DNA from 3 places in the Nonomuraea sp. 10N515B genome. Region 1 is predicted to be linked to each of the others. Evidence: riboswitches for the same ligand, from Rfam matches in the RefSeq annotation. Region 1 holds a riboswitch; each other region holds the start of a gene.

Evidence for each region. Region 1 has a riboswitch for cyclic di-AMP ahead of ACTWQA_RS57100 (C40 family peptidase). Riboswitches for the same ligand answer to the same signal wherever they lie in the genome.
Region 2: another riboswitch for cyclic di-AMP. It lies ahead of ACTWQA_RS18240 (C40 family peptidase); the one in region 1 lies ahead of ACTWQA_RS57100 (C40 family peptidase).
Region 3: another riboswitch for cyclic di-AMP. It lies ahead of ACTWQA_RS13755 (NlpC/P60 family protein); the one in region 1 lies ahead of ACTWQA_RS57100 (C40 family peptidase).

Annotation. Positions count from the first base shown of each region.
Region 1 covers NZ_JBQQBQ010000122.1:5,845-12,288, forward strand. The annotation lists gene ACTWQA_RS57080 (ArsR/SmtB family transcription factor) at 1-154, shown strand, start outside; gene ACTWQA_RS57085 (GNAT family N-acetyltransferase) at 821-1,282, opposite strand; gene ACTWQA_RS57090 (hypothetical protein) at 1,881-2,261, shown strand; gene ACTWQA_RS57095 (bile acid:sodium symporter family protein) at 2,856-3,737, shown strand; cyclic di-AMP (ydaO/yuaA leader) riboswitch at 4,252-4,391, shown strand; gene ACTWQA_RS57100 (C40 family peptidase) at 4,394-4,957, shown strand; gene ACTWQA_RS57105 (DUF6461 domain-containing protein) at 5,459-5,971, opposite strand; gene ACTWQA_RS57110 (hypothetical protein) at 6,193-6,444, opposite strand, start outside.
Region 2 covers NZ_JBQQBQ010000011.1:27,686-34,129, forward strand. The annotation lists gene ACTWQA_RS18225 (glycosyltransferase family 4 protein) at 1-411, opposite strand, end outside; gene ACTWQA_RS18230 (M48 family metallopeptidase) at 408-1,826, opposite strand; gene ACTWQA_RS18235 (hypothetical protein) at 1,840-2,652, opposite strand; gene ACTWQA_RS18240 (C40 family peptidase) at 2,942-3,451, opposite strand; cyclic di-AMP (ydaO/yuaA leader) riboswitch at 3,525-3,681, opposite strand; gene ACTWQA_RS18245 (class I SAM-dependent methyltransferase) at 3,968-4,720, opposite strand; gene ACTWQA_RS18250 (LysR family transcriptional regulator) at 4,792-5,712, shown strand; gene ACTWQA_RS18255 (NlpC/P60 family protein) at 5,760-6,444, opposite strand, start outside.
Region 3 covers NZ_JBQQBQ010000008.1:46,844-53,287, reverse strand. The annotation lists gene ACTWQA_RS13780 (histone-like nucleoid-structuring protein Lsr2) at 489-821, opposite strand; gene ACTWQA_RS13775 (RDD family protein) at 1,333-1,818, opposite strand; gene ACTWQA_RS13770 (RDD family protein) at 1,928-2,446, opposite strand; gene ACTWQA_RS13765 (hypothetical protein) at 2,441-3,553, shown strand; gene ACTWQA_RS13760 (amino-acid N-acetyltransferase) at 3,550-4,107, opposite strand; cyclic di-AMP (ydaO/yuaA leader) riboswitch at 4,385-4,535, shown strand; gene ACTWQA_RS13755 (NlpC/P60 family protein) at 4,541-5,584, shown strand; gene ACTWQA_RS13750 (LuxR C-terminal-related transcriptional regulator) at 5,589-5,801, opposite strand; gene ACTWQA_RS13745 (hypothetical protein) at 6,184-6,444, shown strand, end outside.

The DNA of each region.
Region 1 (6,444 bases):
CAGCACCTTCATGACCAAGGCACAGCTCAAGGAATTCCACGAGGAGTACCTCAAACTGGTGCACCGCTTCGGCACCGATCGCGACACCGCACCCGCTGACGCCCGGATGGTCCTGCTGCGCTGGATCGGTTTCCCCGACCCCCGCGGCTCCTGATCCCCTCCACCCCGACGTCTTGGTTCGCGGGAGATACCCGGGGTCCAGATCCGCTCCGAGATTGCGAGCATGATCGACTGGTGGCCGCTTCTGGCCGTCCCTCGGCTGGACCGGCGCACGTCCACACCACGCCCGAGGGGTCGTGGGAGCCCCGCAGCTCGCCGGTGAGGAACTCCAGGGCGATGCCGGCGGCGCGCAGCTGCTCGGCCAGGGCGGTCGGTCGGGGCCGGGGCCGAGCCGTTTGTGCTCGTGCACCACGAGGGTGACCGCGACGCCTGCCGATCGGAGCTCGCGGGCCAGGGCGACGGCCTTGTCGAGTTCGGCCGGGTGGTGGCGCGGGTGGAGATCTTCTCGGAGAAGATGCGGGTGACGTCGGCGGCCTGGAGCGCGTCGAGCTGGGTGTCCAAGGACTGCCGGACGATGGAGGCGAGGGCGTACCCGATGCGTACGTGCCCTGCCGGTTCGGTGCTGGCCGCAGCGGCGCAGGGCAGTTCGATCCAGAGCGTGCCCGGCTTGCGCACGGTCGGGGTCGCCACAGTGAGCGTCTTGGCGAGCGCAGGCACGAGCCGGAAGCGGGCGGTGTGGAACTGGACGGCGACCTTGCCCTTGCCAGTCCCGCAGGGCGATCCGGCGGTCCCGTCGAGATCGTCCTATCCTGGTCGCCCCTCAGCGCTGGGTGGAGGTCTGGTTCGCGTCACGCCGGTAGGCGTAGTGGATGAGGCCCTTGTGGAACTTGCCCACCTTGTCGTACAGCGCGCGAGCCGGGGCGTCTTCCAACGTGTTCCAGTAGAGGCCTGGGAAGCCATGCTCCTTGGCGTCCTGCGCCACCCACTCGATCACTGCCGTCGCGATACCTTGCCGCCGGACTTCCGCGTCCACGAACAAGTCCGCCAGATAGCATCTCCCGGCATACCAGACACTGGCGTGGAACAGGTAATGCGCGATGCCAACCATGTTGCCGTCCAGCCGGGCGGCGATCCCGCGTATCTGCTCGTCGTCGAGCAGACGTCGCCAGGTCCGTTCGTAGTCGTCGTCGCTGCGCTCGACCTCGAAGTAGGTGTCTTTGCCACGGGCCAGCAATTCCCAGGAGGCGCGGTCGGATTCGGTCAAGAAGTTGATCTCCATCATGGCGCCCATCCTGCCCTACGGTCACGCCCGAGGCCTTCGCGAGCTCCTTCTGCGTCACCTGACCGGGACGGCGGACGCGCGCTTGGTCCCACAGCCGCGCCAGCTCCGCCAGGACCTGAGAACTCGACCCTTCCGGCCGGAACGCCGCCACGACGCACGGCCTCCTCAGCGCAAAGGACAATCATTCGGATCCGAGACGGGTCGGCCAGGATCCCCGCTCGCTGGAAGCGTAGCCCCGCAGGTCCGGACTCTTCCGGCATGCCTTCGACATGGTCAGCGGGTTGGATGTGATGCGGGCATGACCATCACCGACACCCCGGCGCCCGAGAGGGCCCGTCCTCGCCACGACGCCGCTCTGCCCGTATCCGACGTCTCCGCCGCGCCGGTATGGCCTTCGCCCGTGGCGCCGCCCAGGCCGCTGGCACATGGGGCCTTGCAGAGCCGTAACTTCTCGTCTTCTTTGATGTCGGCCACTCGACCTATCAAGTAATGGACGTAACTCTGCGTAGCTTGCTAGGTCAAGTGCCTAAGTGGGTTGGTCGCGAACTAAGGAAGCTGGTAGAACGCGGCAGGCGAGATGATCGTGAGAGGAGCGCCGATGTACGTGAGGTTCCAGAGCCCCACGCCAAACGGAAGAGGGACTTACCCCGGCGTGTTCGGCCTCGTCAACAGCCTGGCCATGCAAGGGCGACTGTCGGAGGAAGAGGAACGGTTCAGGCGCGAGAACAACGCCTGGTACGAAGCGAATTTCACTAATCCCGCAGACGTGGACCCCACGGTCTACGATCGGCAGCTCAACCCTGGAGCCGCGGCCTGGTTCAAGCCGTCAGCTCGTCATCTCATGGAGAGGGTGCCGGGCTATTTGGCGATCCTCGCTGCTCATGGGGTGGAGTGCCTGCGCCTCGAAGTGGCCGACCCCGGCAAGGTGATCTACGAAGATGGCGATCAGCTCGTCGTAGTTCCCTACGAGATCGGGTAGGCGTCGTCTAGCTCGTGACGATCCGCAGGAAGAAGTACTTCCACCACGGCCAACGGCCGCCCAGAGGCCTCGCGGACCGCGGCGAACACGGCCAGGAGGGGAGCATTCTTAGGCATGGCCAGTTGCTTGGCCTCGTCCGAGGTGGGCAGCGGGCGGTGATCTGCTCCAGGATGTGATCGAAACGGACGCCCTTGCGTGACTGGAGATGTTCGCGCAACCCTTGTTTCAGCGCCTCGCCACTGGTCAGATCGGTCCCTTCGGATACTTCCAACGGCACCCACAGCGACACGAGGTCGGTCGGCTCGCCCTCACGCGCGATCAAGCGCCGACGTCGGCCGCGTACCGGCCGCACAGCTCGGCGGTCAGCTCGCGCGCCGCGGTGTTAGACCCGGCAGGCGTGAGCCATCCTTCCGCCGGTCGGGTTCCATGACCTCCGTCAGCGTGTGACGGCCTGGCCGGAAAGCTGCTGGGCCCTTCACATCGGCCCGGTGATCCCACATTGTGGGGTCTGTATCCGGCTTCGATCAAGGAGGGCGCCGCAGGCCACGCGCTCGGTGGCCATGGGCTCTTCCGGCACGGAAAGGACTCCAGTCCATGGCCCTTGCCAGCGTATTGCTTCCCCTCGCTCTGGCGATCATCATGCTGGGGCTCGGCCTGAGCCTGACGATCGCCGACTTCCGACGTGTGGCCGCGTACCCCAAGGCCGCCGTCGTGGCGCTGACCTGCCAGGTCGTCCTCTTACCCGCCGTGTGCCTCGGCCTCGTCCTCGCTTTTGGCCTGCCACCCGCACTCGCCGTCGGCATGATGCTCCTGGCCGCCTCGCCTGGCGGCACGACCGCTAACCTCTACAGCCACCTGTTCGGCGGCGACGTCGCGCTGAACGTGACGCTCACCGCGATCAACTCGGTGCTGGCCGTCGTGACGCTGCCTCTGGTGACCAACCTGTCCCTGAGCTACTTCGGCGATGCCGGCACGCTGGGCCTCCAGCTCGACAAGACGGTGCAGGTGATCGCACTGGTGCTCGTCCCCGTGGCGGTCGGCATGGCGATGCGTTCGTTCAGGCCTCGGTTCGCGGACCGTATGGAATCCCCCGTGAAGATCGCTTCTGCCGTCATCCTGGTCCTGGTCATCCTCGGCGCGTTGTTGCAGGAGCTGGACAACATCGCAGGCTACATCCGCTCCGTGGGCGCCATCACGGTCCTGTTCAGCGTGATCAGCTTGGCCGTCGGATACTGGGCGCCCCGCCTGGCCGGAGTGGGCCGCCGCCAGGCCATCGCGTCCTGCATGGAGATCGGCATTCACAACGCGACCCTCGCGATCACCGTCGCGCTCAGCCCGGCGCTGCTGAACAACACCCAGATGGCGGTGCCCGCCGCGACGTACGGCGTCCTGATGTTCTTCACCGCGGCCGTCGCCGGTTTCCTTGTCCGAGCTCGCGCTTCCTCCGATGCCGCGTCAGAAGCGAGCACTGCCTGAGTCGGGCTGGGCGCAGGGGAGTCGTCCAGCTCCTGAATGGGCCTGGTCGAGGTCGTCGGTGATGCCGCGTTCGAGCAGTCTGACGTAAAGCTCGTCGGGACCCTGGCCGTATCTGCGTATCTGGTCGGCGCCTCCGTGCTTCTCGGATGATCTTCTCGGAGCGGCCGCGCCGGCCGTAGGCCTCGAGGAACAGGCGCAGCCGCTCTGGCCGGCGTGGTCGCCGAAGCCGTCGGCCTCCGCCGCGCGCCGGGCATACAGGGGCGTAGTTGCTCGTGCGATGGCCGAGGTGGGTCAGCTGGATCATCACCGCTGCCCCTTCGTCGTGGACCTCCGTGGCGAGCCGGTGCAGCAGCGGCTCGGACTCCTCCTTCCACAGCTGGTGGTTGCCGAAGGCGGGCGCGCTGCCTGGCCACGCGGATGGCGTCGGCTTCCTGGCCCGCGCCGCCGCGTCCAGCTGTCTCATTTCCCGCACGCCCGATTTTAGATGGTTTACAACTCTTTGACCGTTTCGTTAGAGTTCGTCACGCCTAATCCACTCAGCGTTTGCGTGGAGCCGGGGACCCACCTTCCCCCCTGGGGCGAATCGGCATCGCCGTAGGGCCACTTCCAGGCCCGAGCCCGTCAGCTAACCCGGTAGGCCGCATGGAAGGACAGCAGTGTCTCGCATTGCCATCTGCCTGGCGGCAGCCATCGCCGGGCTCACTCTGGCCGCTCCGGCCCAGGCCGCCACCGACGACCACACCACCCTGACCGGCCCCCAGGTCAAGCGCATCCAGCAGAAGCGCCAGCCCACTCCCGCCTGGAAGACCGCCCTCGCCTTCGCCATGAAGAAGCGCGGCATCCCGTACGTCTGGGGCGGGACCAGCGACAACGGCTACGACTGCTCCGGGCTCATGCTCAGGGCATACAAGCACGCTGGCATCGAGTTGCCGCGCACCGCGGCGCAACAGTACAACGCGTTCTCCAGGAAGATCTCCTGGGACGAGCTCAAGCCAGGTGACCTGGTCTTCTTCCACGGGCTTGGGCACGTGGGGATGATCTCGAGGCCCGGCTACATGGTGCACGCGCCGCGCACCGGAGACGTGGTCAAGGAGGAACGCCTCTCCGGCTGGCGCAGACAGTCGTTCGTGGGCGCCGTACGGCCAGACCCTAAGGGGGTACGGCTCTCCATCGAGCAGCGCAAGACCCCCGCGCCCTCGATGTTCACCGCCACCATGTGACAACGACGGTGGCCCCCGCGCCTTCCCGTTCTGCAGGTTCCGGCCACTGAGCCTTGTGTGAACTCAACGTGAAGCGGGCCGCAAGGCCGGTCCACTTCTGCACGGTCGTCACGGCACTTTCTCCGTGCTTTCACGACCATGGAAGCACGGAGAAGTGACATCAGGTTGTGGGGGCGCTCGTACAGGGTGATCTGTCGTCCGATGGGGTGACGCGCCCCGATGGTGAGAAGCGCGACGTCGGAGCAGCGGATGCGGATGTTCGCCGGCCACGTACGGGAGTTGTAGCGACGTCTCCATAGAGTGTCCCGAGCGTGAGCGACCCTGCCTGTCCTCGTAGCAGGTTGCAGTTTGGGTTGCTGTTCACCGCCGTACTAGCCCGTTCTTCCTGGACCGCCGGGCCGTGGGTTGAACTGATCGGGACGGCCGAGACCCGAGCTGCTAATGCGGTTTGGGTTGCGTCGTCGGCCTGCTGCGTTTGCGATGGACCGACAGCAACGTGCCTCAGTACTCCAGAACGCCATGGGCGGCCACCACGTCACTTGACGTGTTCGGCCGCACCTCGGTGACGCGCTCGGCCAGCAGCAGCGCAGCGGCGAGCCCGCCCTCAGCCTTGTCGCCGGCCAGCCCGAGCTCGATCCGGTCGGCCAGGTAGTCCTCCGGGATGCCGTCCTCGTCGCCGCCGAACAGCGGATCGAAGGTTAGGATGTTGCGACCGTCGGCGTAATGGTCGAAGGACGCGACCCTGTTCACGTTGACGAAGACACTCGCCGTGACCGTCCCCGCTGACAAGGGCCGCAGCACCTCGGGCAGCGTGCCGGCGAAGCCGTTCGACTCGCTCAGAATGGTCCCGCCCTCGGCCGACCGGGCGCAGATGAGCCCTTCCTCGAAATCGCCTTCCTCGTCATCCCCGTCGAACACGTCAATGCCAAGGCGGGCCAGCGCCTCGCGCGGGGTGAGACCGCGGACGAAGGTTGCACAGAACGCGTCGTCATCGAGCCAGTCGTAGCTGCCCATGGGTGGGGATCCTGTTCTCTCGGGACAGATCATGGAGATGATGGCATGCGAGTCCGACGAGAAGTTGGCTCGACCTTGAGAGGCGGTACCGGGCTCCCTGCTCAGCGACATGCAGGTCCGTAACGTGTGGGTCGTGCGGGAGGTGCTCTGGAGATCTACATCGACAGATACCCGTACGGATTGTCAGGCAGGTTCGAGGTGGTCGGCGAGGGTGATTGAACCTACGCGTCATTGTCGAGGGCGAACACCTCTTCGGACTGCGGATCGTAGACAACCAGACCATGCCGTGCCGCCAAGTCCATGATCTTTTGGAGCGCGGGAGTACTCCGTTCCGAGGAGCTCAGGTGCATGATCACATGGTCGATGCCAACAGACAGAGGCATCGACATCCAAGGGCTCTCTCGCGGGTAAGACGGGTAGTCGGGGAAGTGTGCACGCAACTCCTGGTAGAAGGCGACTATCCGCTCATCAAG
Region 2 (6,444 bases), on a different contig from region 1:
GACCACGTCGGCGTGCTCGCCGATCCTGCGCAGCACGGCGCGGAAGCCAGGTGCGCTCGCCCACGACGCCTCGTGGCCGTGGGTGAGCATCACCACGCGCCGCGCGCCCGCCCTGCGCACGTGCGGCGCGAGCAGGCCGAGCGGCGCCGCCGCCCCGAACACGACGGTGCCCGCCTCGTGCTCGGCCACCAGCCGGGCCGCGCGGCGTGCCACGGCCGGGGTCGGCAGCATGAGCCGTGTCGGATGCCGCACCACCCGGAACGGCTGCCGCCGGTCGAACTCGGCGCAGCCCGGCCAGGCGGGTGCGTAGACGGCCACTCCCGGTGTGCGCAGCGCGAGCCCGTGCACGAACGACTGGATGCCGCCCGGCCTGGGCGGGAAGTCGTTCGTGACGATGACCACATGGGTCACGGCACCGGGATGCCGTTCAGCTTCGCCCATGCGCGGGCCATGGCGATGCGCTCGGGGCTGGTGGGATGGGAGGCATAGAGCACATATTCCACCGCATCCGGCGACAAGTCGGAAATATTGGTTACTGCCAGACGTTTCTGCATTTTTATGAATGTGGCGGGATCTCTGGTGAGGTCGAGGGCGTGGACGTCGGCCCGGGCCTCGACGCGGCGGCTGACCAGGTTCTCCGCCGGTCCCAGGAGCAGTGAGCCCAGGGTCATCAGGCCCAGCACCGCGCCCACCGCGCGAGGGTCGGCGATCGAGGTGACGCCGGTGCGGCGGCGTACCGGATCGAACACCAGGAACAGCAGCACGGCGCCCAGCCCGGCGCCCAGGCCGCCGATGAGCGTACCGGTGAGCACGTCGTTGTCCTTGGCGTGGCCCAGCTCGTGCGCCACGACCAGCTCCACCTCCGGCTGCGGGGCCTTGAGCAGCGTGTCGTAGACGACGATGCGGCGCGTGGCGCCGAAGCCGGACACGTAGGCGTTGAGCGCCGTCGTCCGGCGCGAGGCGTCGGCCACCAGCACGTCCTTAACCGGCACGCCGTCGCGTTCGGCCATGGCCAGCAGGTTCGTGCGCAGCGGGCCCTGCGGCATGGACCTGAAGTCGTTGAACAGCGGCTCGAACAGCACCGGATACACGAACGACGCCACCACTGTCAGCGCGAACGCCCCGACGGCCGCCGGGATCCACCAGCGCCGCACCTTGCGGGCCAAGGCCACGAGCACGACCAGCATCAGGCAGAGGATGGCCGTCTGCACGCCCATGTTCTTGAGCCGGTCGCCGGCCCAGGACGCCCAGTCCTGGGTGGACAGGCCGAAGGCGCGCAGCAGCGTCTCGAACCACATCCCGAGCGGCCAGCGGATCAGCTCGGTGAGCGCGGTGATGACGACGACGCCCAGGATCACCCGCAGCCACCAGGGGCCCCTCAGCCAGCCCACGGCCTTCGCGCCGATCGGGGTGGCCACCAGGAGGCCCGCGATGATGATCGACAGGGCCAGTGACAGGTAGCTCGGGAGGGTGGTGGCCGCGTCGAACGCCTGCGCTCTGGCGATCTGGGCGGCGGTGAAGTCGCGGGCCGGGTCGGGCGGGCCCCCGGCCAGCACCCGCCAGGGGGTGGCGAAGGCGGCCACGGCCAGGATCACCACCCCCAGCGCCACGGCCGCGACCGCCGCCTCTCGCCGCAACCGCCTCCCGTCCGCATCCGGAGCCCCGCCCTTGCCGGCACGCCGATCGCCGCCCACGGCCCGGCCGCCGTCGCCGCCGCCACCCGGGCTCCGAGCGTCGCCGACGGCGGTGGGATCGCCGGTCGAGACCTCGGTTCGGGGCTTCCTCGTCCCTGGTCCTGCGTCGTCCGTGTCGTGCCGTTCGCTCATCGGCCTCCCCCTCTTACGTGAGCTGCTCCCGGACGTACACGCGCCACCGTGCCGTCAGCGTCGCCACGGACAGCCCCAGCGAGGAGAGCGCCCGATCGACGCCGGACGCCTGGGCATCACGGTAGAACCTCACCAGGGTCTCCTCACCGAACCGGTCGGCGAGGAAGCGACACGCCAGCCACGCCTCCTGGTACGCCCGTGCGAGCCGCACGGGATCCCGGCCATCCGCCGCGAACGCCGCAGGCCCGGGCAATTCGCTCGGCACTCGCCCGGCCCGCACCTCGTCGGCCAGCTCGGCGGCGGCCGTCCGCACGGGCAGCCCCGCGTCCCGGTAGCCCACGTAGTCGGCGAACCCCTCGTAGAGCCAGACGGGCAGGTCGCCGGTGCCCGCCACGACGTGGGTGAGCTCGTGCGCGAGCACCACGTCCTTCCCCGTGGAGTTGAGCCTGGCGAAGACCTCCGGGACGACGATCACCCGGCCGCCGTCGGCCACCGCGGCCAGCCCGTCGACCCGCTCGACCCCGGCCAGCCCTGCCGCCTCGCGGGCGGACCCAGGCACGACGACGAGCGGCCGCACAGGCCTGCCGAGGACGTCCAACACCCGGCGTCCCGCCGTGTCAGCCCGCCGCGCCAGCTCGTCGAGCGTGCCGGGCGGGGTGTGGTGGCCGACGACGAGGGAACGCCCTGCGCGGGCCAGGACGACGCCGTCGCGCCACAGATCACGTGCTTCCGGGGGAAGAAGGGGGGACTCGGGGACCGGGGCGCTGGCGGGGGCGAGGAGCAGGAGTCCGGCCACCACGGCTCGTCGACTCACCTGCTCGGACACGATGTCCGATCGTAGCCGGGCCGGATCATAGCCGGGCCCGACCGTCACCGGGCCCGACCGTCACCGGGCCGATCGTCGCCGGGCCCCGATGTGCCACGGCAGGCGGCCCACATCGCGTCGTAACGGCGGCCCGCTTGTGAAGGGATCAGACACCGTCTCCCTGGAGGGCCATCAGCCCCGTACGGCGGGTGGGGGACGGTGGCTCGCCGTACAAGAAAGAGGGTGTGCATGAAGAACAAAAAGCGGGTGTGCATGGAGAAAGGGCCCCGATGGGATCGGAGCCCTTTCCTCACAAGCCGGGACGGACAGCGCCGACGAAAGACGCCTTGCGCCAGCTGCTCAGCTTGTCGATACGCACCCGCTCGCCTGTCCGCGGGGAGTGGAGCATCTTGCCGTTGCCGACGTAGATGCCCACGTGACCGAGCCCTCTGAAGAACATCAGGTCGCCTGGCTGGAGATTCTTCCAGGAGACCTTCTTCCTGATGCCGGCGAACTGGCTGGCCGCCACGCGGGGGATCTTCACACCGGCCTTCTTCCAGGCGTACTGGGTCAGGCCGGAGCAGTCGAACGAACCAGGGCCCGTGGCACCGTACCGGTAAGGGTCACCGATCTGGTCCTTGGCCACGGCGACGGCCTTGAGGGCCTTCGCCTCCTGCCGGGCGATCCTGAGAGCCTTGGCCGACGTCGCGGAGCTAACCGCCGTATTGGCCTTGGTCGTGGAGGCACCGGCTGAATCGCTGGTCGTCGCCGCCTGCGCCGTCGGGGCATGGAGGATCAGACCTCCGGCCGTCACGGTCATGGTGAGCGCTACGCCACTCAGGGCAATGCGGGACAGACGGGGGTTCTGCGGGGAGGTAGACAGGATTTCTCCTTGGGTCTTCCACGAACGCCTACCGGGTTAGCTGACGGATTCGGGCCTGGAAGTCGCCCTACAGCGCGATACGCGCCGATTCACCCCTGATCCCGGGAAGGGATCGATGGTTCCCCGGCTCCGTGCTCCTGGCTGCACGGACTCGGCAGGTCGCCGTCCGGTGTCGTGTTCGACAAGGGGACGTACGGCGGCGACCGGCGGATCTCTATCTGGCTCACATCGGGGGACCGATGCGGATTCGCGGCGACATGGCTTGTCGCTGCGACGCCAGAAGCTACGCCGAAACGTCAAGGATCGGCAAAGCGCCAGTCAGGTTGTAAAGATCCAACAACTGGTTCTGTCAGGTCCGAAACCCCTGTTGGAACGCCAGGTTCAGTTATGGAAATGTGACCCTTCTCACAAACTGCGGCACACTGTCGTGTAAGGTCCCAATTGTCACTTTCGTCACATGCTTCGCGCCGTCATCCTGAAGCCGGTGGGCGGGAGCGTTCCCGCGGCAATACGGTCCCGTTCGATGCGCCATAGCTCGTTGAGGACGTCGGTGCTGCCATTCGTCACCTTTCCGCCGATATATCGCGACAAGTACGGTTCTTGCCGCATGCTCGTGACCTGGAACCGTTCGGCAAGGGCGGCGAGCATGACGTCCGCGGGGGCGTGATCCCCATGCGCCTCGCGCCATCGCTCGAGCGGGTCACGTCCGGGACCGCCGGGCTCGCGGGTGACATCCGCCACTCCCGCGGCGGCAAGCAACGATCCGGCATCGTAGAACCAGGTGGCTGCGGCCCGGTCGGCCCAATCCCACCCGAACTCGTCCACCACCAGCAGCCCGCCCGGCCGGAGCAGCGACCGCACGCGGTCCAGCGCCGCCTGGAGCGGATGCACGTGGTGCAGCGAGAGCGACATGACGACCGCATCGAACAACGATCCACCGTCGTAGTGGCGCGCGAGCGCCGGGTCGTTGTCGGCCGAGTCGGGATAGGTCACGACATCGGCCTGCACCGCCGGCACCCCGGCCGCCCGCGCCGCTCCGACGGCCTCCGGCGAGATGTCGATCGCGGTGACCAAGTGACCGCGCCGCATCAACTCGGAGGCCAGCGCGCCCCGCCCGCAGCCGACGTCGAGGATCCGCTGCGGCTGCCGGGAAAGCACCTGACTCAGCCACGCGTACTGGTGGTTGTCCACCGTTTCTGTCTCCATGCGACCGAGCATGACCGCTCGCAGCCATGCACACCACTGCAGGTTCGGCATGGAAGCCATAAGCTCTATGCATGCTTGATGTGTGGTCGCTGAAGGTGCTGGTGGAGGTGGGGAGGCTGGGATCGTTCTCGGCGGCGGCCGAGGAGCTGTCGATGACGCAGCCCGCCGTGTCCCGGCAGATCGCCACGCTGGAGCGGCACACCCGCGTTCGGCTGTTCGAACGGCTGCCGCGTGGCGTCCGGCCGACGGACGCCGGGCGGGCGGCACTGGAGCAGGCCGATGAGGTGCTGCGGGGGTTGAGGCTGTTCGAAACGCGGATGCGGGCCTTCGCGACGGCGGAGGCGGGGCGGGTCCGGGTGTCGGCCTTCCCGAGCGCCGCGACCAGCTACCTTCCCGACCGGTTCCGTTCGTTCGCGGCCAGGCACCCGGACGTGGAGCTCTCCCTCACGGTCCGCTCCGGCGAACACGACCGGTGCGCCGCCGTCCTGGACGGTGAGACCGACATCGCCCTCCTGACCTCCTGGGACATGAGCGGCCCTTCGGGAACCGCGGGCATGCCCGGGGTGGCGCTGACACCGCTGCACGAGGACGAGCTGCTGGTCGCACTGGCGGTCAGCCATCCGCTGGCGAAGCGAAGCCGGGTGCGGCTGCGGGATCTCGCGGCGGATCCGTGGATCGACGGCACCCATCCCGACTGCCTCGGTCCCATCGCCCAGCTCGCGGCGGCTCTGGGCCGGGCGCCACGGATCAGTCACGTGTGCGACGACTGGAACGGCAGGCAGGGGTTGGTCGCCGCCGGGGTGGGGGTGATGCTCTATCCGTCGATCGCGGGCTACTCGACCGCTCGCCCGGACATCCGGCTCCTGCGCCCCTCACCGCCCCTGCCGTCGCGCACCATCCTCGCCGCCACCCTGCCCCCGACCGACCGCCCTCCGGCCGTCTCCGCCTTCCTGAGCACGCTCACCTCCCGGCCCACCGACCCGGTGCGGTAGACGGAGAAGATGCTGCGGCGGCGAGGGCGTGATGGGCAGGCGCCGCCTTACGGGCGGACGGCGCCGGCGAGGGTGCGGCCGTAGTCGGAGAGCTGGACGACCTTGATGACGTCACCGGTCTGCGGCGCGTGCACGATCTCCCCGTTCCCGGCATAGATGCTGACGTGCCCCAGCCCTTCGCTGAAGATGAGGTCACCGGGCTGGAGGTCGTCCAGAGACACCTTGCGGTCGGCCCCCCACGCCCACTGCTGCCACGTCGTGCGGGGAAGCGACACCCCTCCGGCCTGCCACGCCGCCTGCGTCAGCCCCGAGCAGTCGAACCCGCCGGGCCCCGTACCCCCGTAGACATACGGCTTGCCGACCTGCGCGTACGCGAACCGCAGCACCGCCGCCGCGTTCCCCGACGCCGATCCTGTGTACTTGATGCCGGCGCTGCTGGGATTTCCAGGATTGTAGGCGCCCAGCTTCTTCAGGAGCTTCTTCTGCTCGGCGATCAGCTTGAGGATCTCCGAGCGCTCCTCCTCCACCCCGTCGCGTTCCCTGTCCGCCGCTTCCAGCGCCTCCTGCGCCTTGTCACGCTCGGCCTTCAGCCCGCGGTTCTCCCGGTCGAAAGCGGCGAGCTTCTGCGCCCGCTCTTGCGACATCTGCCCCGCGACCGCCAGCCGCGACAGGAAGTCCTCGGGATTGCCCGCGCCGATCAGCCCGGGAAGGGAGATGACGTCGCCACCGAGC
Region 3 (6,444 bases), on a different contig from region 1:
CCAAGTGGTCACGGCATTCCCGGCAGGATGCACCTGGAGAGCCCGGGCATTGTGCGGCGCATGCCCGGGGGAGCGGATTTTGCCCGGTGCCACACGCGCGTGAGTCGAGATCCCGGATTAGAGCCGGTCTCAGGTTTTACTCAACGCCGATGAGCGGCTCGCATACCTCATTCAACGTATGTTCCGGCGGCTCGATCCCGGCAACGCCGTGCCGCCATCCGCAAGCACCGCTCTCCTGGAACGGGCCATCGCGGGGATTCACCATTCGGGCGCGCGGAGCGCGACACCATCACATATGCGGGCACCTGCCGGTGAAACGACGCCGGACATGGTCCACAACACACGGCCAAAACGCCCGCATATGGGGAGTTAGAGATCATCCTCTTGGTGTTCCGGCATTCGGAACACCCTAGAGACGATCATGCGCTTATGGCGGCCGCCGGGGTCCAAGGCGAACATCATAAGCGCATGGTCGTGAGTTGGCTCGATCAGTGAGCCGCCTCGTACTTCTCGACGACCGTGGAGGCGATACGGCCTCGCTCGCTGACCGGGAGCCCGTGGGCCTTGGCCCACTGACGGATCTCGGAGCTCTTCTCGCGGCTCATCGCACGGCTCCCGCCACGGCCACGACGACGCGTGGCCACGGCACCTGCCCGGCGCGCGTTCTGCACGAAAGGCGTGAGCGCGTCCCTCAGCTTCTTGGCGTTAAGGTCGCTGAGGTCAATCTCATAGGAGGAGCCGTCAATAGCGAAGCTCACCGTCTCATTGGCCTCGCCCCCATCGAGGTCATCGATGAGAATCTCCTGGATCTGCTTGGCCATGTACGCAATCCTTTCGCGGGCATTGTTTCATTCGCCTGCCCAAACATATACCCGGAAAGGCCCTGAGACAATTCAGCGCTGCGGGGATTCGGCTGACTAGCCGATCAGTTCTGCTTCTCGGCAGGCTCCTCGCCGTTACGGTGCCGCCTGGGGCCCTCGGCGCGGACCAACTTCACTACGCCAAAGATGAAGGCTCCACCGACCACGACCGGGGGGATGAGCGCTGACAATACGTCTGTTAGGGCTTCCATTCGTCCTCGCCTCCACGGCTAGCGGGGTTTCGGGGGCGCTATATGAGCGCGTGCGCGGCCCGGAGGAGCGCGACGGTCCTCACGAGCAAGGCGACAACCGCCCTCACCCGACCATAGCGGCACACAGATGCCCTGCGTGCGGCAGGTGCGCCAACATCCGGCAACCCGGACGCCCCATAGCCTAATGCCAGTCTCTCCAGGCTCCTTACCGGATCAAGGGAAAATTTTGCGATAAGGCGCCGGGGCAGCCCCCGGAAGGCTCAGCGAAGATCTTTTACCACGCGCGTTCCGGCCAGCCTGTCATGCGGCCCCCGCTCCAGCGGCTTGTCGATCAGGATGAGCAGCCCGACGCCGAACAGCAGCATTCCGGCCAGCAGATTGACCACTGGAATGCCCATGAGCATGAGCGGCCCCGGATAGACCAGGGATCGTTTGAGCGCCGCTCCCGGCGTGAGCTTCGCCGGGGCCAGGCGAATCCGCATGATCGCCTTGCCGAACGTCCTGCCGTGCCTGAAATGGGCCCACCAGTCATAGCCGGCATAAGCCAGTCCGGCCCCGAACCACGCGCACACGCCGGGCAGGCGACCGCCGAACACCTCCAGCACCCCGACAGTTCGGAAGATGGCCCAGAGCGCAATGAACAGAATGTAATAGAAGACCCCGAAGACGAGCGCTTCAATCAGGCGGGCGGCGAGCCGTTCCCACCATTCCGCCGGCAGCGAGATCGCCCACGGCGTCCCGGCCATAACCTCCACCTCGCCTCCGGCTACGGGTTCCGTCCCATTCTGGTACGGCGCCGCGGACAAAACATAGGGGCCGGCGGGAAGCCGGCCCCTATGTTTACGTGCGGGAGGACTACTTGATCTTCACCACCACGGTGCGCGCGAACTTGTCCGCGAACGTCTGCTGCAGCGGCTTGTCCCACAGCATGGAGGCGCCGTTCAGGCCGCTCAGAAGGGGAGCGAGGAGCGTTCCGAAGGGAATCCAGTAGAAGATGTAGGCGCCCCACGTCACGAGCGCGCGCTTGAGTGCCGCGTCGTTGGGGATGCCGCCCGGCGGCACCGGGCCGCCGACCTGGACGACCTTGATGCCCATGATCATCTTGCCGACGGTCTGACCCTTCATCTTGTGCATGAAGAAGTCGTAGCCGACGTAGACGAGGGTGAGGACGATCGACATCAGGATGCCGATGACGAACGAACCGAACAGGCCCGTGCTCGCCCCGGTGGTCGAGCTGTAGCTCGCGACCAGGAACAGCCCGAAGATGAAGGTCACCAGGCCCATCACGACGCCGAAGATCACGCCGTCGACGATCCTCGCCACCAGCCGCTGCCACCACTCCGCCAGCGGAGCCGGTGCGCCCGGAGGTTGCACGCCGACCGGCTGCCCGTAGGCCTGGCCGTAGCCCGGCTGGCCATAGGCGGCCTGCTGCGGCTGCCCGTAGGCCTGGCCGTACTGCTGGTCGCCGTACTGCTGCTGGCCGTACTGGGGCTGGGCGTAGCCAGGCTGGGACTGCGCCTGCTGGCCATAACCCTGCTGGTCGTAGCCCTGCTGCTGCTGACCGTAGCCCTGCTGCTGGCCGTAGCCGGGCTGGGACTGAGCCTGCTGACCGTAGCCCTGCTGCTGCCCGTAATCGGGCTGGGACTGAGCCTGCTGACCATAGCCCTGCTGCTGCCCGTAATCGGGCTGCGACTGAGCCTGCTGACCATAGCCCTGCTGCTGGCCGTAGCCCGGCTGCGACTGCGGTTGCTGGCCATAGCCCTGCTGCTGCCCGTAGTCGGGCTGGGACTGAGCCTGCTGACCGTAGCCCTGCTGCTGGCCGTAGTCGGGCTGCGCCTGGGGCTGCTGGCCATACTGCGGCTGCTGGGCGCCATACTGCCCGGAGGAGGGCTGCTGGCCGTAGCCCGGCTGGGACTGCGCCTGCTGGCCGTAGCCCTGCTGCCCATAGTCGGGCTGGGACTGAGCCTGCTGACCATAGCCGGGCTGCTGGCCGTAGCCCGGCTGGGACTGCGGCTGCTGACCATACTGTGGCTGCTGGCCGTATTGCTGTTGCTGGCCGTAGCCCTGCTGGCCGTGCTGCGCCTGCTGACCGTAATCCGGCTGCTGGCCGTAGCCCTGCTGCTGCCCGTACTGGGCGTCGGCGGGTTGCTGGCCGTACTGCTGTTGTTGCTGGCCGTAACCCTGTTGCTGTCCGTAGCCCTGCTGGCCGTATGGGGGCTGCTGGCCATAGGCGTCGTCCGCCCGGTAGCCGACCACAGTGACGTCGGGGTCGGGCTCGCCGGGGTGGCGGCCCGTGTTCTGCTGCCCGTACTGGGGATTTCCGGGTGCAGAGTTCTCGCCCGATTCGTCCTGTGGATACGGCGGCTGTCCGGTGCTCACCGTGTCACCTCGCTTCGAGTGCGCATGTGGCACGTGTCAGGACACATGCCCTGTGCTGCCCAACGTATCGACATAGGTATCAACAATCACCTTTCCAGCTAGTCAAGGCCAGCGTCACCCGATGTCAGGTGGAGCAGCATGCGGGTGTTGCCCAGGGTGTTCGGCTTCACGTGCTCCAGGTCGAGGAACTCCGCCACACCCTCGTCGTACGAAGCCAGCAGTTCGGCGTAGACCTCGGGCGAGACCGGCGTGCCCTGGATCGGGCGGAAGCCGTGCCGCGCGAAGAAATCGACCTCAAAAGTCAGGCAGAATACACGCCGCAGTCCCAGATCGTTCGCCTGCCGGATGAGCGCGGAGACGATCCGGTGGCCGATCCCCATGCCCCGGCACTCAGGATCGACGGCCACCGTGCGGACCTCGGCCAGGTCCTCCCACAGGACGTGGAGCGCGCCACACCCGACCACCCGCCCGCCCAGCTCGGCCACCCAGAACTCCTGTACGTCCTCGTACAGGGTCACTGTGGTCTTCTCCAGGAGCCGGGGGCCGGCGCCCGCATAGGTGTCGACCAGGCGCCTGATCCTCCGCACGTCGGGCGTGCGGGCACGCCGGACCACCACCGCGGTCTCCGGCGTCGTCAGTTCGGCCACCTGTTCCATGGCTCTCCAGAGTACAGATGTCATTACGGTTCGGTCCTAACTCCCATGTCTGGCCCCATCCTGTGACGTGCCACGAGCCACATGGGCACGAGCCCGGCGTCTTCCGGCGTTCGGCAGAAGCAATGACAAAGGGGACATAAGGTCTCTTCTGCATGGCTGATCACGAGATCACCTTGTGACCCGCCAGTTGTGAAACCTCTACAGATCGAGCAGTTCTGGTTGAGCACGAACCCGGAGTGCATTAGTGTCCAGCGACAACGTTCCCCGCGTGGCGCACGCGGGAGACACGCCCAATTCCCGCATGGGGAGCCGGGGATCCACCGGTGGCGAGCTTCGCACGCCACCATCGGGGTGAATCCGAGTTCTTCGGTAGGGCTGCTCCGGCCCGAACCCGTCAGCTAACCCGGTAGGCGTCAATGAGAGGAGCTGGTTGGTGAAGCGTACGCACGGCCGTGGGGGGAAGTCGGCGGGCAGGCATGCCCGCCCTCCGGAACGGGCCTGGCTCGCACGCCGCCTCGGCGTGGTGAGCATCACAGTGGCCACGCTCCTGATCGCCATCCCCGCCGCCGCTCCGGCGTCCGCGGATCCCACACCCTCGCTCAAGGAGCTCTCCGACCAGGTCGAGAAGCTGCACGTCGAGATCGAGACGCTGACGGAGCAGTACAACGGGCAGCGGGAGAAATACAAGGTCGCGCAGAAGGCGGCCGACGCCGCCCAGAAGACGCTGGCCGGCAGCGAGGCGGATCTCGCCGCCAAGCGCGCCAAGGCCGCCATGCTCGCTCAGAACGCCTACATCTCCGGTGGGCTGAGCAGGGCGCTTGCTTTCACCTCGTCGACCGACCCCGAGAAGTTCCTCGATCAGGCCGCGACCACGTACGCATTGGAACAGCAGCAGGCCGAGCAGGTCAACCAGCTCGCCAAGGCCATGGACGCCGCCGAACGCGCCAGAGCGGGCGCCAAGACCCGCATGGAGGAGCTGCAGAAGATCGTCGCGGACCTCGACAGCAAGCGCGACAAGATCACCAAGCTGGTGGCCAAGGCCGAGAGCAACCTGTTCAGGCGGGCCATGGGAGAGGCCGGCCGGGCCGGCAAGCGCGTGCACATCAACCTGCCGATCCCCGGCAACGGCAAGGCGGCCCAGGCCGCGAGGTGGGCACTCACACAGCAGCTCAAGCCGTACGTCTGGGGCGCCGAGGGCCCCAGCTCCTACGACTGCTCCGGCCTGGTGATGGCGGCCTTCCAGCGGGTCGGCATCTCGCTGCCGCACTACACCGGTGACCAGTGGACCGCGGGCCGGCACATCGACAGGTCCGAGCTACGCGCGGGCGACCTGGTGTTCTTCTACAGCGACCTGCATCACGTCGGCATCTACCTGGGAGGGGGCATGATGGTGCACGCCCCGCGCACAGGTGATGTCGTGCACATCGCCTCGATCGCCAACCGCCCGTACGCCGGCGCGGTGCGCATCGCCGACTGAGGCGTCAGATCAGCTGACGCCGCGCCGCCCAGGCCACGGCCTCGATGGCCGTGGCCACGCCGATGCGGTCGCAGATGCCCCGTAACCGCCGGCGTACTGTCCGCCCACTGATATCCAAACGTCTCCCCACGCGATCGACCGTAACCCCCTTGGCCAGCTCCGCCAGCAACGCCAGATCCGCATGGCTCAGCTCGACGCCTTCAGTGAGCACATCCATCGGGAGCCCTCCCCCCCAACAGCAGAACTCGGACCTCACAACGGGCCAAAGCCGCTCGTCTCGCAGACGGTAAACGCATCCCGGAAAGGTCGTCAAGCGCCAGAATCTTCGCACTTGACGGGCACTATTGACATGATCCGTTATATGTGGCGAACTCGCCATATGGCGACGAGACCGCCGGCACAATGAGCGATCTCATAGAACGGTCCAATAGGCCCCGGCCCGGGACAGGATGAGCCTGGCAGACGTCCTGGTTTTGATCCGAGCGATCCGGACTTTCTACGCGAGCCATACGCGCGCTACCGCGAGCTGAGCGCCCGCGGGGCGATCTTCCGCACCCGCGCGGGCTGCTCGTCGCCGCCATCCTGAACGTTGCGGAGCGATGCTCCGCTTCGGCCACGACTCCGACCCGCTGTACGGAAGAGACCCAGCTCAGCCCGTTGAATCGGCCCTCTGGACGGACCCGCCCGACCACACCAGACTGCGCGCTCCGGTCGGCGAGGCGTTCACACCGCGCATGGTCGAACGGCTCTGCTCCCGCATCGGGCTGATCACCACCGAGCTGATCGGCGCTTTACCGGAGGAGACGGACCTGGTTTCCAGCTTCGCCTACCATGGTCATCACCGAGATGCTCGGGGTGCC